DNA from 2 places in the Polaromonas sp. LjRoot131 genome. Region 2 is predicted to be linked to the other one. Evidence: predicted binding sites of a transcription regulator. Region 2 holds the regulator's gene; the other holds the start of a gene.
What was found. The regulator NrdR, encoded in region 2, represses ribonucleotide reductase genes. The targets are predictions, from matches to a motif close to CACNANATNTNGTG.

Region 1: the regulator NrdR is predicted to act here: its motif matches at 5,544-5,557, upstream of ACSQ27_RS15785 (ribonucleoside-diphosphate reductase subunit alpha).

What each region holds. Positions count from the first base shown of each region.
Region 1 covers NZ_CAXUPF020000003.1:233,454-240,249, forward strand. Annotated here, with positions in the region: gene ACSQ27_RS15765 (DUF167 domain-containing protein) at 1-354, opposite strand, end outside; gene ACSQ27_RS15770 (histone H1-like DNA-binding protein) at 457-921, opposite strand; gene ACSQ27_RS15775 (hypothetical protein) at 936-1,070, opposite strand; gene ACSQ27_RS15780 (ribonucleotide-diphosphate reductase subunit beta) at 1,107-2,333, opposite strand; gene ACSQ27_RS15785 (ribonucleoside-diphosphate reductase subunit alpha) at 2,464-5,373, opposite strand; gene ampD (1,6-anhydro-N-acetylmuramyl-L-alanine amidase AmpD) at 5,817-6,419, opposite strand; gene ACSQ27_RS15795 (sigma-54-dependent transcriptional regulator) at 6,406-6,796, opposite strand, start outside.
Region 2 covers NZ_CAXUPF020000001.1:578,301-585,096, reverse strand. Annotated here, with positions in the region: gene ACSQ27_RS02805 (lytic transglycosylase domain-containing protein) at 473-1,348, shown strand; ZMP/ZTP riboswitch at 1,482-1,611, shown strand; gene glyA (serine hydroxymethyltransferase) at 1,670-2,914, shown strand; gene nrdR (transcriptional regulator NrdR) at 3,014-3,463, shown strand; gene ACSQ27_RS02790 (GspH/FimT family pseudopilin) at 3,540-4,187, shown strand; gene pilV (type IV pilus modification protein PilV) at 4,181-4,759, shown strand; gene ACSQ27_RS02780 (PilW family protein) at 4,798-5,694, shown strand; gene ACSQ27_RS02775 (pilus assembly PilX family protein) at 5,681-6,238, shown strand; gene ACSQ27_RS02770 (pilus assembly protein) at 6,268-6,796, shown strand, end outside.

The sequences.
Region 1 (6,796 bases), on a different contig from region 2:
AGGCGGGCCGTCTTCGCCCGCTGCTTTCACCAAGACATCCCACGCGGCCCGGCCGGCCGCCGCGGCGCTGACGCGCAGCTGCTTGCGCCGGGAAGTCTCTCCGCGCGCCAGTGTGACCGCCTGTTGTGGAACGCCCAGGCTGCCTGCCAGCCATTTCACCAGCGCCTGGTTGGCCTTGCCGTCCACCGGAGGCGCCTGCAGCCGCAGGCGAAGTGCCTGCCGGCCGGTTTCACCGTGCAGGCCCGCAGCCTGGGTTCTGGCGGCATTCGGCACCACGTGGACGTCGACCAGCACGTCGCCGTTCTTTTCCATGCGCAGAAAAGCAAGCTCAGGCAGTGGCGCGGGTGAGGTCATGGCGGAGCGGGGCAGGCAATCAGGGAAGTGAGAGGGTGGGCTGGGCATGAAAAAAGCCCGACATCTTTCGATATCGGGCTCTAAGCAGAATTACCTTACTGCTTACGGCTTGCTGGCTGTCGGAAACGGCCAGGCCGCTTGCGGGTTCAGAGTCGTCTGAGCCGCAGGCGCAGCCGCGGCAGCGGGCGCCTTGGCAGCAGGTTTTTTCGCGGCTTTCTTCGCAGCGGGCTTTTTCGCTGCTTTCTTGGCGGCAGGCTTCTTCGCAGCGGCTTTCTTGGCCGCTGGTTTCTTCGCTACCTTCTTCGCGGCCTTCTTGGCTGCCGGCTTTTTCGCTGCAGCTTTCTTCGCTGCTGGCTTCTTGGCCGCTACCTTCTTGGCTGCTGGCTTTTTCGCTGGCGATTTTTTCGCAGCTGGCTTCTTAGCCGCTACTTTTTTCGCTGGAGCTTTTTTAGCCGGAGCTTTTTTCGCTGCTGCTTTTTTCGCAGGAGCCTTCTTAGCCGCTACTTTTTTCGCAGGGGCTTTCTTCGGAGCAGCTTTTTTAGCCGCAGTTTTTTTCGCAGTTGCCATAGTTTTCTCCTTGATCACGTTGCAAAGAGCACTTCACGGTTGGAGTACGTAAAGCGATTCACGGCGTTGGGCCCCGGATAAACCGGTCCCAGCGCCGCGAACACAGGAGCAAAGCCCAACGCGCACTCTGCGGTGCTGTCATTGGTCATTGCAATTCTTAAAATCATTGTTCGGGCGTTTTTCAATCAATCCCAGGAAAGGGCACCACCGGACTGGTACTCGATCACACGGGTTTCAAAGAAGTTGCGCTCTTTCTTCAGGTCGATCATTTCGCTCATCCACGGGAACGGATTCTCCTCGTTGGGGAAGAGAGTTTCAAGTCCGATCTGCGTGGCGCGGCGATTGGCAATGTAGCGGAGGTAGCCCTTGAACATGGAAGCGTTGAGGCCGAGCACGCCGCGCGGCATGGTGTCTTCGGCGTAGCGGTACTCCAGTTCGACGGCTTTCATGAACAAGGCCTTGATCTCGGCCTTGAATTCTGCGGTCCAGAGATGGGGGTTCTCGAGCTTGAGCTGGTTGATCAGGTCGATGCCGAAATTGCAGTGCATGGACTCGTCGCGGAGGATGTACTGGTACTGCTCGGCGGCGCCGGTCATCTTGTTTTGGCGGCCCAGGGCAAGAATCTGCGTGAAGCCGACGTAGAAGAACAGACCTTCCATCAGGCAAGCGAAGACGATCAGCGACTTGAGCAGGGTCTGGTCGGCTTCGGGCGTGCCGGTCTTGAAGTGCGGGTTGGAGATGACTTCAATGAAAGGGATCAGGAACTGGTCCTTGTCCTTGATGGACTGGACTTCGTTATAGGCATTGAAGATCTCGGCTTCGTCCAGGCCCAGCGACTCGGTGATGTACTGGTAGGCATGGGTGTGGATGGCTTCCTCGAAAGCCTGGCGCAGCAGGAACTGGCGGCACTCGGGCGCCGTGATGTGGCGGTAGGTGCCCAGCACGATGTTGTTGGCGGCCAGCGAATCGGCGGTCACGAAGAAACCCAGGTTGCGCTTGACCAGGCGGCGTTCGTCCTCGGTCAGGCCGTTCGGGTCTTTCCAGAGGGCGATGTCGCGCGTCATGTTCACTTCCTGCGGCATCCAGTGGTTGGCGCAGGTGGCGAGGTATTTTTCCCAGGCCCATTTGTATTTGAACGGCACCAGCTGGTTGACGTCGGTCTGGCCGTTGATGATGCGTTTGTCGGAAGCTTTGACGCGCTGTGCCTTGGCGGGTTCGACAGAGACCGGCGCCGAAGGGGCTGCAGCTTGCGCAGGAGTGAACGCGCCGTCGTTGAGCATGCGCACTTGCGCCTGGGGTTGCTCGGCGGTGTTCAAAGAAAGAGGCGGAAGTTCCATCGAGCGGCCTTCAGGCGAGCCGCTGTTCTGAGATGTTTGCAACGATGGTTTGACTTCTTCGTCCCAGGTCAACATAGAGGTTTCCAATACTGTGGGATTATGAAAGCAGCGATACAAAATGAAAAGTGTTCATTCACATCGCTACAAAATTGTGTTGCTCATATACATCGAATCACGCAACCGGGTGGCTGCATGATCCGGTGTTTTATTGGCAGGCCTCGCATCCCGGATCATCGATCGCGCAGAACTTGATGTCGGTGGCGGGCGTTGCATTCATCTGCGCCTGCGCCGCGGCGGCGGCCGCTTCGAGCGCGCTCATGCCGCCGCCGGCGGGTGCGGAGCCGGACGACACGGAGTTCATCTTGCCCGCGGTCACGGTCGACTTCTCGGCGTGCGTCGCGCTCTGCGTGCGCAGGTAGTAGGTGGTCTTGAGGCCGCGCAGCCAGGCCAGCTTGTAGGTATCGTCGAGCTTCTTGCCCGAAGCGCCCGCCATATAGATATTGAGCGATTGCGCCTGGTCTATCCATTTCTGGCGGCGCGCCGCCGCTTCGACGATCCAGGAGGTCTCGATTTCAAACGCCGTGGCGTACAGCGACTTGACGTCCTGCGGCACGCGGTCGATGGGGCGCAGCGAACCGTCAAAGTGCTTGAGGTCCACCACCATCACGTCGTCCCACAGGTTCAGGCGCTTGAGGTCGCGCACCAGGTAGTGGTTGATGACCGTGAATTCGCCGGACAGGTTGGATTTGACCGAGAGGTTGCCGAAGCAGGGCTCGATGCAGGCATCCACGCCGATGATGTTGGAGATGGTGGCGGTCGGGGCAATGGCGACGCAGTTGGAGTTGCGCATGCCGTCCTGGGCGATCTTCTTGCGCAGGGCTTCCCAGTCCAGCGTGGCGGAGCGGTCGACTTCGACGTAGCCGCCGCGCTGCTCGGCCAGCATGTCCAGCGTGTCCAGCGGCAGGATGCCCTTGTCCCAGAGCGAGCCCTTGTAGCTGGCGTATTTGCCGCGCTCTTTGGCCAGTTCGGTGGAGGCCCAGTAGGCGTGGTAGCAGACGGCTTCCATGGACTTGTCGGCGAACTCGACGGCTTCCTGGGAAGCGTAAGGCACGCGCAGCTCGTACAGGCAGTCCTGGAAGCCCATGATGCCCAGGCCCACGGGGCGGTGGCGCATGTTGGAATCGCGGGCCTTCTTGACGGCGTAGTAATTGATGTCGATCACGTTGTCCAGCATGCGCATGGCCGTGGTGATGGTCTTCTTGAGCTTCTCGTGGTCGACCGCGCCGTCCTTCAGGTGCTGGACGAGGTTGACCGAGCCCAGGTTGCAGACGGCGGTTTCGGTGTCGCTGGTGTTGAGCGTGATCTCGGTGCACAGGTTGGAGGAGTGCACGACGCCGGTGTGCTGCTGCGGCGAGCGCACGTTGCAGGCGTCCTTGAAGGTGATCCAGGGGTGGCCGGTCTCAAACAGCATCGAGAGCATCTTGCGCCACATGTCGGTGGCCTGCAGCTTGCGGGACGGCTTGATCTCGCCGCGCTCGGCTTTGGCTTCGTAGGCGACATAGATCTTTTCGAAGTCCTTGCCGAACTTGTCGTGCAGGTCGGGCGTGTCGGACGGCGAGAACAGGGTCCAACTGCCCTTTTCCATCACGCGGCGCATGAAGAGGTCGGGAATCCAGTTGGCGGTGTTCATGTCGTGCGTGCGGCGGCGGTCGTCGCCGGTGTTCTTGCGCAGTTCCAGGAACTCTTCGATGTCCAGGTGCCAGGTTTCCAGGTAGGCGCAGACGGCGCCCTTGCGCTTGCCGCCCTGGTTGACGGCAACGGCGGTGTCGTTGACGACTTTCAGGAAAGGCACGACGCCTTGTGATTCGCCGTTGGTGCCCTTGATGTGGGCGCCCAGGGCGCGCACGGGCGTCCAGTCGTTGCCCAGGCCGCCGGCAAATTTGGACAGCAGGGCGTTTTCCTTGATGGCGTCGTAGATGCCGCCCAGGTCGTCGGCGACCGTGGTCAGGTAGCAGGACGACAGCTGCGAGCGCAGGGTACCGGCGTTGAACAGGGTGGGCGTGCTCGACATGAAGTCGAAGGACGAAAGAATCTCGTAAAACTCGATGGCGCGCTCTTCGCGGTTGATCTCGTTGAGCGACAGGCCCATGGCCACGCGCATGAAGAAAGCCTGGGGCAGTTCGATGCGCTGCTTGCGCACGTGCAGGAAGTAGCGGTCAAACAGGGTCTGCAGGCCGAGGTAGTCGAATTTCAGGTCGCGCTCGGGCTTGAGCGCGGCGCCCAGGCGGGCCAGGTCGAACTGCTGCAGTTTTTCGTCGAGCAGTTCGTTCTGCACGCCCTTGGCGATGAATTGCGGGAAGTATTCGGCATAGCGGATGGCCATGTCTTCCTGGTTGACTTCCTCGCCCAGCACTTCCCGGCGGATGGTGTGCATCAGCAGGCGTGCGGTGGCATAGGTGTAGTCGGGGTCTTTTTCAATCAGGGTGCGTGCCGCCAGAATGGACGCCTTGTAGACCTCGTCGATGGGAACGCCGTCGTAGAGGTTGCGCATGGTTTCGGCAACGATGGGGTCGGGCTTGACGTCGGCGCCGAGGTTGGCGCAGGAGGCCTCGATCAGCGCTTGCAGGTTGCGGATGTCCAGGGCGACGCGGTTGCCGCGGTCGGTCACGTGGATCAGCGGGGCTGCGGTCGTCTGGGTTTGCGGCTGGCGCGCGCGCTCCTGCGTGCGCTTTTCGCGGTACAGCACGTAGGCACGGGCAATCTCGTGGTGGCCGCCGCGCATCAGGCCGAGCTCGACCTGGTCCTGCACGTCTTCTATATGAAAGGTGCCGCCGCCTGGGCGTGAGCGCATCAGGGCGCGGATGACCGCCTGGGTCAGGCCGTCGACCGTTTCGCGCACGCTGGCCGAGGCAGCGCCCTGCGTGCCGTGAACAGCCAGGAAGGCCTTCATCATGGCCACGGCGATCTTGTTGGGTTCAAACGGCACGACGCCGCCGTTGCGGCGGATGATCTGGTAATGGGCCAGGGGGCTGGGCTGGGTGTTGGTATTGCTGGCTGCCGGATTGCCGGCGGCAACGCTGGACGTTGCGGGCACTGCGTGCTGTGCTGTTTGCATGACTTCCTCTTGCTTTGTTTTATGACTGGCTTGATGTGCTGTTGCGGGCAATCCGTTTTGGCGGAAGGTGTTCAAAAGCATGAACCAAATTCCTCGCCGCCGGGGCCCGAATTACATCAAACTGAATTAGGGCTTAGACACTATACCTAGGGTATGGGGGGAATACAAGCCACTACAGGTAGTGTATCGCCCTCTGAATGCACCGTTACGTTTTGTGGCTTTTTCAGCCCCGTTTTGGACAGCTGTGCAGCGCTCTCAATTTCATGCCGCTTATCTTCGGCAAAGCCTGATTCCATCAGGCTTGCGCAGCCCCGGCAACGCTGTGGCGCGCCTTGTCGCAGGCTTTGCTCCGCCAGGACAAGCCCACATTAGCGCGGTAAAAATACCGGGAAATTTTCGACCACAAAGCGCATCACCGCAGCGTGGTTTTGTGCGCGCGAGGCTCAGGTGGTCTCGGGAAAATACCTAGCCGGCAGGGCCAGCGAGTCTTGCAGCAGCGGCCAGTCAAAACCGGGACCGGGATCCTGCTTGCGGCCGGGCGCGATGTGCTCGTGCCCCGCGATATGGGCGACGGGATAGGCCTGGAGTAGCGCGGCGCAGAGCCCGGCCAGGGTCTCGTACTGGGATGTTTCGAAGGCGCCGCCTTCCAGGCCTTCAAGCTCAATGCCGATGGAGTCGTCGTTGCAGTTGCCGCGTCCGCGATAGTTCGATTCCCCGGCATGCCAGGCCCGGTCGCCGCAGCCGACGAATTGCCACAGGGCGCCGGAGCGGGCAATGAAGAAGTGCGACGACACCTGCAGGCCGCGTATGCCCTGGAAGTAAGCGTGGGCTTCCCAATCGAGTTGGTTGGTGAAGAGGCGCTGCACGTTGCCGTTGCCGAATTCACCGGGGGGCAGGCTGATGGAATGGATGACGACGAGGTCGATCAGCGCACCCTCAGGGCGCGGCCCGAAATTGGGTGAGGCCAGCGCGCGGGCATAGCGGTACCAGCCGTCTTGCCACAGGGGCTGTGGGGCGCTGGCGCCCTTATCTTCAGGCGGGGTCATCGGCGGCGTCGAGTCCATCAGCGGGGTCTTCGCTGCCCGGCGTCACGATGTTCAGGCGCGCAATGCGGTAGCGGATCTGGCGCAGGCTCAGGCCCAGCCTGGCTGCAGCAGCCGTGCGGTTGAAGCCGTTTTCCAGCAGTACCTTTGTGAGAATGCTGCGCTCCTGCCTGTCCAGGTAGTCCTGCAGGTTTTCCGGAATGGCGACCTGCTCTTCGGCCGGTGTGTCGAAATGCAGCTCGCTGCCGTCACCGAGCGCCACCGCGCGGTGCAGGGTGTTTTCCAGTTCGCGGACGTTGCCGTTGAAAGGCAAGGCGCGCAGCTGCGCCATCACGGACTCGGTCAGCTCGGGCACCGGGAAGCCGGACTCATGGCAGATT
Region 2 (6,796 bases):
ACCATCTTTTCAATCACAGGGACCGCAGTGATTGCCGCTGCCTTTGGACGGCGCGGTGATATCTCGAATCGCCCCATGATTCCCACATGGACCGTCGAAAACCGCCTACAGCCGGACCCGCGATCCGCTGATCCGGTATTTTTCACGCCGAATTTAACTTAGAGCTTGGTCTCAAAAAGAGGCCGTAACTACCTTGATTCAGGCGGGTTCTGCCGAAAATCAGGGTTTTTATTTGCTTATTTGATATAAAGAATCAATTCATTATTATTGACAGGTTATTAGACGACCCCATAAAATCCCGCCAGTCCCACAGAAACCTAGGGACAACCCGAATCTCCGCTGCCCCATTCATCAAAGAAGCCGGCAACGTCAAACAGGGGTCAACACCCCACAAGGCATGCCTTGGTTTGATGGCGACCCAATCAAAGCCTGCTCGGCCCCTCAAGGGCCTGCAAGCGTAGAAAGGAGTGCTATGACAGCGCTAGGACAATTCGGCCTTGAGGCGCACTTGAAAAGTGTACAGAGCGGTATTGCAACCATCGCCGATGACATCGCCCAGGGCTTTTTCGAGATCACCCACAACAGCTTTGCCCTCCTGGGCCTGGCGGTCGTGTTCGCGGTGATCACACTGACGGCCCGGCCCGACTTGCGTCAGGCCGGTGAATTCAAGCTCATGACCTGGCTGCAGCAGCGCCAGGAAGCGGCCATCGGTTTTACCGAGCCCGCCGCCATCGAGCGCGCCACGGCCTCCAACCCCAAAGACCTGCCGGCCCAACAGGCGGCGGTGGCTTACTGGCTGAGCAAAAAATACGGCGTCGCGCCCGAGCCGCTGAGCGTGCTGGTGGCCGAAGCCTTCGAGATCGGCCAGAAGGCCAAGCTCGACCCCACCCTGATCCTGGCCATCATGGCGATCGAGTCCGGCTTCAACCCGTTCGCGCAAAGCCCCGTCGGCGCCCAGGGCCTGATGCAGGTCATGACCAAGGTGCACCACGACAAATACGACAACTTCGGCGGCAAGCTGGCGGCCTTCGACCCGGTGACCAACCTGCGCGTCGGCGTCAAGGTGCTGCAGGAATGCATCGCCCGCGCCGGATCCGTGGAAGGCGGCCTCAAATACTATGTGGGCGCCGCCAACATGGAAGACGACGGCGGCTACGCCGGCAAGGTGATGGGGGAGCACGCCCGCCTGCTGGCCGTGGTGGCCTCCGCGTCCAAGCGCGGCAAGCCATCGCCGTTCTTTGCCGAGCCCGGCACTTCGCGCCCGGTCCCGGCCTCCCTGCCGGGCAAATCCGACACACCGCCAGAAGGCAAGACGCCCGAGAAGGTGGCCCTGCTGAGCCAGTCCTGATCCCCGCCGGCGCGGCCTCAAGGCGCGCCGCTCACGCCGCAAAGCCGGGCCGCCGCCAGCGCCCGGCTTTTTGCTTTCCGGGCTACGGGTATGGGATGGACTGCCACGGATTTCAGGCGCCCTCAGTTACACTAGCCGGGTGCGCAACTGGCGATAGGCTCAAGGTTTTCGCAACCATTGATGCTGACGTGGGACACCACTGGGAAGCGCACCGCTGACAGCCGTCGGGCCTCAGCGTTCAGCCGTTCGCCTGGGCAGCCCTTGTTTCATTTAGAGCCGCGGCTCCTATGAATAGCAGGGACCACGTCTTTAAGGACTGCCATGTACCACCGCAACATCCTGGTCGAACAGACCGATCCCGAAATCTTCGCCGCCATCCAGGCTGAAAACGCCCGGCAAGAGCAGCACATCGAGCTGATCGCCAGCGAAAACTATGCCTCGCCTGCCGTCATGGCCGCGCAGGGCTCGCAGCTCACCAACAAATACGCCGAAGGCTATCCCGGCCGCCGCTACTACGGCGGCTGCGAACACGTCGACGTGGCCGAGCAGCTTGCCATCGACCGCGTCAAGGCCATCTTCGGCGCCGAGGCCGCCAACGTGCAGGCGCATTGCGGCGCATCGGCCAACGAGGCCGTGTTCCTGGCCTTCCTCAAGCCCGGCGACACCATCATGGGCATGAGCCTGGCCGAAGGCGGCCACCTGACGCACGGCATGGCCCTGAACATGAGCGGCAAGTGGTTCAACGTCGTGTCCTACGGCCTGAACGACAAGGAAGAAATCGATTACGACGCCATGGAGCGCAAGGCCCACGAAACCAAGCCCAAGCTGATCATCGCGGGCGCCTCGGCCTACAGCCTGCGCATCGACTTCGAGCGCTTCGCCAAGGTGGCCAAGGCCGTCGGCGCGATCTTCATGGTCGACATCGCCCACTACGCCGGCCTGGTGGCCGCGGGCGTCTACCCCAATCCGGTGCCGCATGCCGACATCGTCACCTCGACCACGCACAAAAGCCTGCGCGGCCCGCGCGGCGGCATCATCCTGATGAAGGCCGAACACGAAAAGGCCATCAACAGCGCGATCTTTCCCGGCCTGCAGGGCGGCCCGTTGATGCACGTGATCGCAGCCAAGGCCGTGGCCTTCAAGGAGGCCATGACGCCTGAGTTCAAGGCTTACCAGCAGCAGGTCGTGAAGAACGCCCAGATCGTGGCCGACACCCTGACGCAGCGCGGTTTGCGCATCGTCAGCGGACGCACCGAAAGCCACGTCATGCTGGTCGACCTGCGCGCCAAGGGCATCACCGGCAAGGAAGCCGAGGCGGTGCTGGGCAGCGCCCACATGACGATCAACAAGAACGCCATCCCGAACGACCCGGAAAAGCCCATGGTCACCAGCGGCGTGCGCATCGGCACCCCGGCCATGACCACCCGCGGCTTCAAGGACGAGGAAGCCCGCGCCACGGCCCACCTGATCGCCGACGTGCTCGACAACCCGCGCGACGCGGCCACCCTGGAGGCGGTCCGCGCCAAGGTCCACGCGCTGACGAGCCGCTTCCCCGTGTACCGTTGACCATGGCGGACGGCGCGGGCACCATGGTTTTCATCGCTGCCCCTGCCGTCCTCAATGGGCCAAAGACCAATCGATGCTTTTAAGTTCAGGTCAACACCCATGAAATGCCCCTTCTGCGGCCACCTCGAAACCCAGGTTGTCGAAACCCGGGTGGCGGAAGACGCCGACTTCATACGCCGCCGCCGCCAGTGCGGCGCATGCGAAAAGCGCTTCACCACCTATGAGCGGCCCGACGTCACCTTCCCGTCCATCGTCAAGAAGGACGGCCGGCGCATCGAGTATAAGCGCAGCAAGATCCTGGGCTCCATGAACCTGGCGCTGCGCAAGCGCCCCGTCAGCACCGAGCAGATCGACTCGGCCATTGAACGGATCGAGGAAAAACTGCTGAGCCTGGGGGTGCGCGAAGTCGCCTCCAACCGCCTGGGCGAACTGGTCATGCGCGAGCTCAAAAAGCTCGACAAAGTGGCCTATGTCCGCTTTGCCAGCGTCTACCGCAGCTTTGAGGACATCGACGAATTCAAGACGCTGGTCGACGAAGTCAGACGCTAGTTACCGTTCGTCACGCAAAGCTGACCGGACGTCGAATACAGGAGGCGGGACCGGCAGGGCATGCTCACAATTGCGCATGTTCGAAAATCTATCGATCGCCGGCCGTTCCGCTTTTCGCCCCCAACCGCCCTGGCGGGCCATGCGGCGAATCCAGCACGGCTTCACCCTGATTGAAATACTGGTTGTGGTCGCCATCATCGCGATCCTGGCAACCCTTGCGGCGCCCTCCTTCCTGGGCCTGCTTGCCAACGCCAACATCACCCGGGCCACCAACGGCTTTATCTCGGATACCCGCTACGCCCGCGGTGAAGCCATGCGGCGCGGGAAAAGCGTGACGATCTGCAGAACCGCCAGCTACACCGCGGCCAGCCCGGCATGCTCCGCGGGCAACGGCTCGGCCGTCGGCGGATGGATGGAGGGATGGGTGGTGTTCCTTGACAGCAACGGCAACGGCACCTTCGACGCCGCGACCGACGTCGTGCTGCGCGCCCAGGAACCCATGGCCGGCATCAGCGACTTTTTCGCGGTTGGCGTCTCCACCCCCGCGGCCGTCAGCACGGGCAACCGCATCATTTATGACGGCACGGGCCGCGCCATCGGCCAGTCGGGCCGGTGGCTGGTGCATGCCTCGGGCTCGTTCGCCACCAACGCTTACTACACCCGCACCCTGTGCATGAACTCAGTGGGCCGGGTCAAGGTCCAGACGGGGGACGTCGCATGCTAGGCCTCACCAGAAAAACCCCTCCTTCACGCAAGGGGCAGCGAGGCTCCTCGCTGCTGGAGGTGCTCATTTCCATACTGCTCATGTCCTTCGGCATGCTGGCGCTCGCCGGCATGCAGGCCTACTCAGTCGCGGCGCAGAAGAATGCGGCCAACCGCGCCATCGCGAGCGCCTTGGCCACGGAACTGGCGGAGGTGATCAGGCTCAACCCGAACGGCCTGTCGGCCGGCAACTACGACGTGGCAATGATGACCACCGGCAACCCCCCCGCCCTGGCGCCCTGCGCTTTCCCCAATTGCACGACCCCCGCGTTGCTGGCGGCCGCGGACCTGACGGCCTTCCAGAGCCGGGTTCGCGCACTGCTGCCCCAGGGTGGCGTCGAACTGGCCCGGCCCGGTGCCAGCGCAACCCAGGCCAACATCTGGATTCTCTGGGAAGAAGCCGGGGTGCTGGACAACACCCGGAAAGTCTCCGGGGTCGACCAGTCCGCTGAATTGACGTCCGATAACTGCTCGGCCACCGCCAAAGCCCTGGCAACACTGCCGCGCTGCTTTTACATGAAGGTGCAGTTATGACTTCACCCGCAAGAAACCACTTCCGGCAGCGCCCTCGCATGCCCGCGGCAAAGTCCGCCGTACGGCAGCAGTCAGGCTTCACCCTGATCGAACTGCTGATCTCCATGACACTGGGCATGGTGATCATCGGTGCGCTGGTGGTCATGTACCTCTCCGGCAGCACGGCCACCCGCAATGCTCAGGCGCAGGGCCAGATGAACGAGGACGCGCAGATGGCGCTCAGCGTTTTTACCCAGGAACTGCGCCAGGCGGGCTACAACCCCACGCGCACCGGCGGCGTCAAGAACGACCTGGGCCAGGGCGGCTGGAACCTGTATGCCTGCAACACCGGTTTCACTGATCCGACCGTCGCCAACATCAGCGCCCTGTCCTGCGCCGGAGCCGGCGGTTTCGCGCTGGCCGTGGCCTACGAGGGAGACCTCAACACCGGGAAAAACACCAGCGGCGGCCTGCCGATGGACTGCATAGGCAACGGTGTGGGTGCCGCGGGCGCTGCCTTCTACACCATGCAGTCGCGCATCTCCATCACGAACAACACGCTGACCTGCCGCGGAAACGGCAACCTGGCGCAGTCGCAGGTGCTGGCCGAAAACATTGAAAGCGCGACGGTGAATTTCGCGGTCGCCGAGCCCGGAGTTCCCAACAGCCAGAACGTGCGCGGCTACCTGAGCGCCTCCGGCATCACCACTCCCGCGGATGCGGGCCTGCTGGCGCTGCCGCTGATGGATCGCTGGAACAAGGTGGTCGCGGCGCAGGTCTGCGTGGTGGTCAGGAGCGAAGACGCCGTCTTACGGGATCTGGGCACATCAGCCACCCCGCCAAGCTACCAAAACTGCGCCGATGCCGACGTCGACATCACCGACGGAAGGCTACGCCGCGCCTATCGCACCACGGTGCTGCTGCGCAATCACGGAGTCGGTTATGTCAATCCTTGAGCCACGCCAAACTGTGAATGTGAAGCTGCATGCGCAGCAGGGCGTCGTGCTGATTGTGGCCCTGATCATGCTGATGATTCTTTCGGTCCTGGCCAGCATCTCGATTCGCGGCGCCTCGTCGACCGAACAGGTGGCCAACCAGAGCCGCCAGCAGGCGCTGGCCCGGCAGACCGCTGAAACGGCCTTGCGCTTCTGCGAACAGCAGGTGCAGCTCTTTGCCGCCAACCCCGCCACCGGCTTCGCGCCCGAGGCCGCCCCAGTAGGCGCTGGGACCCCCTACTCCTGGGCAACCATGGCCAACTGGGACACTGTGCCGGCGCCGTCGGCCAATCTCAAGACGGTCGCAATCGCCTCGTCCGGCGACGCGGGAACCAAGTTGTATTTCACCCGCCAGCCCGAGTGCATGGCGCAGTACCTGACCCCTGCAGACACCAAAGTTTTTGTCACCACCGCCAGAGGCTTCGGGCCCGAGGTCGGCGCGAAAGATGGAAGCGCACCCAACGGTACCGAGGTGTGGCTTCAATCCGTAATCACCATGAAATGATGCTCGACCCGAGCATGAAAGGCCTGGCCATGAAATTTTCCTCTTTGCGCGGCATTGCGTTATACGCGGCCGCGTTGATCGCGGCGGACAGCGCATTCGCGGTCGTCGCGCAGGAACCGCTGCTCTCCAAAACCGTGAACGTCAGGCCGAATATCGCGCTGGTGCTGGATACCTCGGGTTCCATGGACTGGGAATGCGTCTATGCCAAGCATGTCAGCGACGCGTTGCTCAGTGAGTCGCCCAACTCCACCAGCATCCCGGGCTTCCATGTGGATTGCATTGGCAGCGGCGATCCCCGCCAAAGTTCGCCCGTCAACAACCTGCTGTTCTATAACCCGAAGAAGGTCTACGCACCGGGTTACGTCGGGGGCGTTCTACAGGGCAACGCGACCGTTGATGATAGTTCGGTGGTGACGATGTTCTTGCCGAAAACAGGCGTCAATCCTGCGACCTTCACTTCGTCCGCCGACCTCTCGAATACCGGGAACTACGACACCTACAGAGTTAGAAACAACAGGTTCCAATTCAACGGTTCCAATACCTCCGGCAACGGCAGTA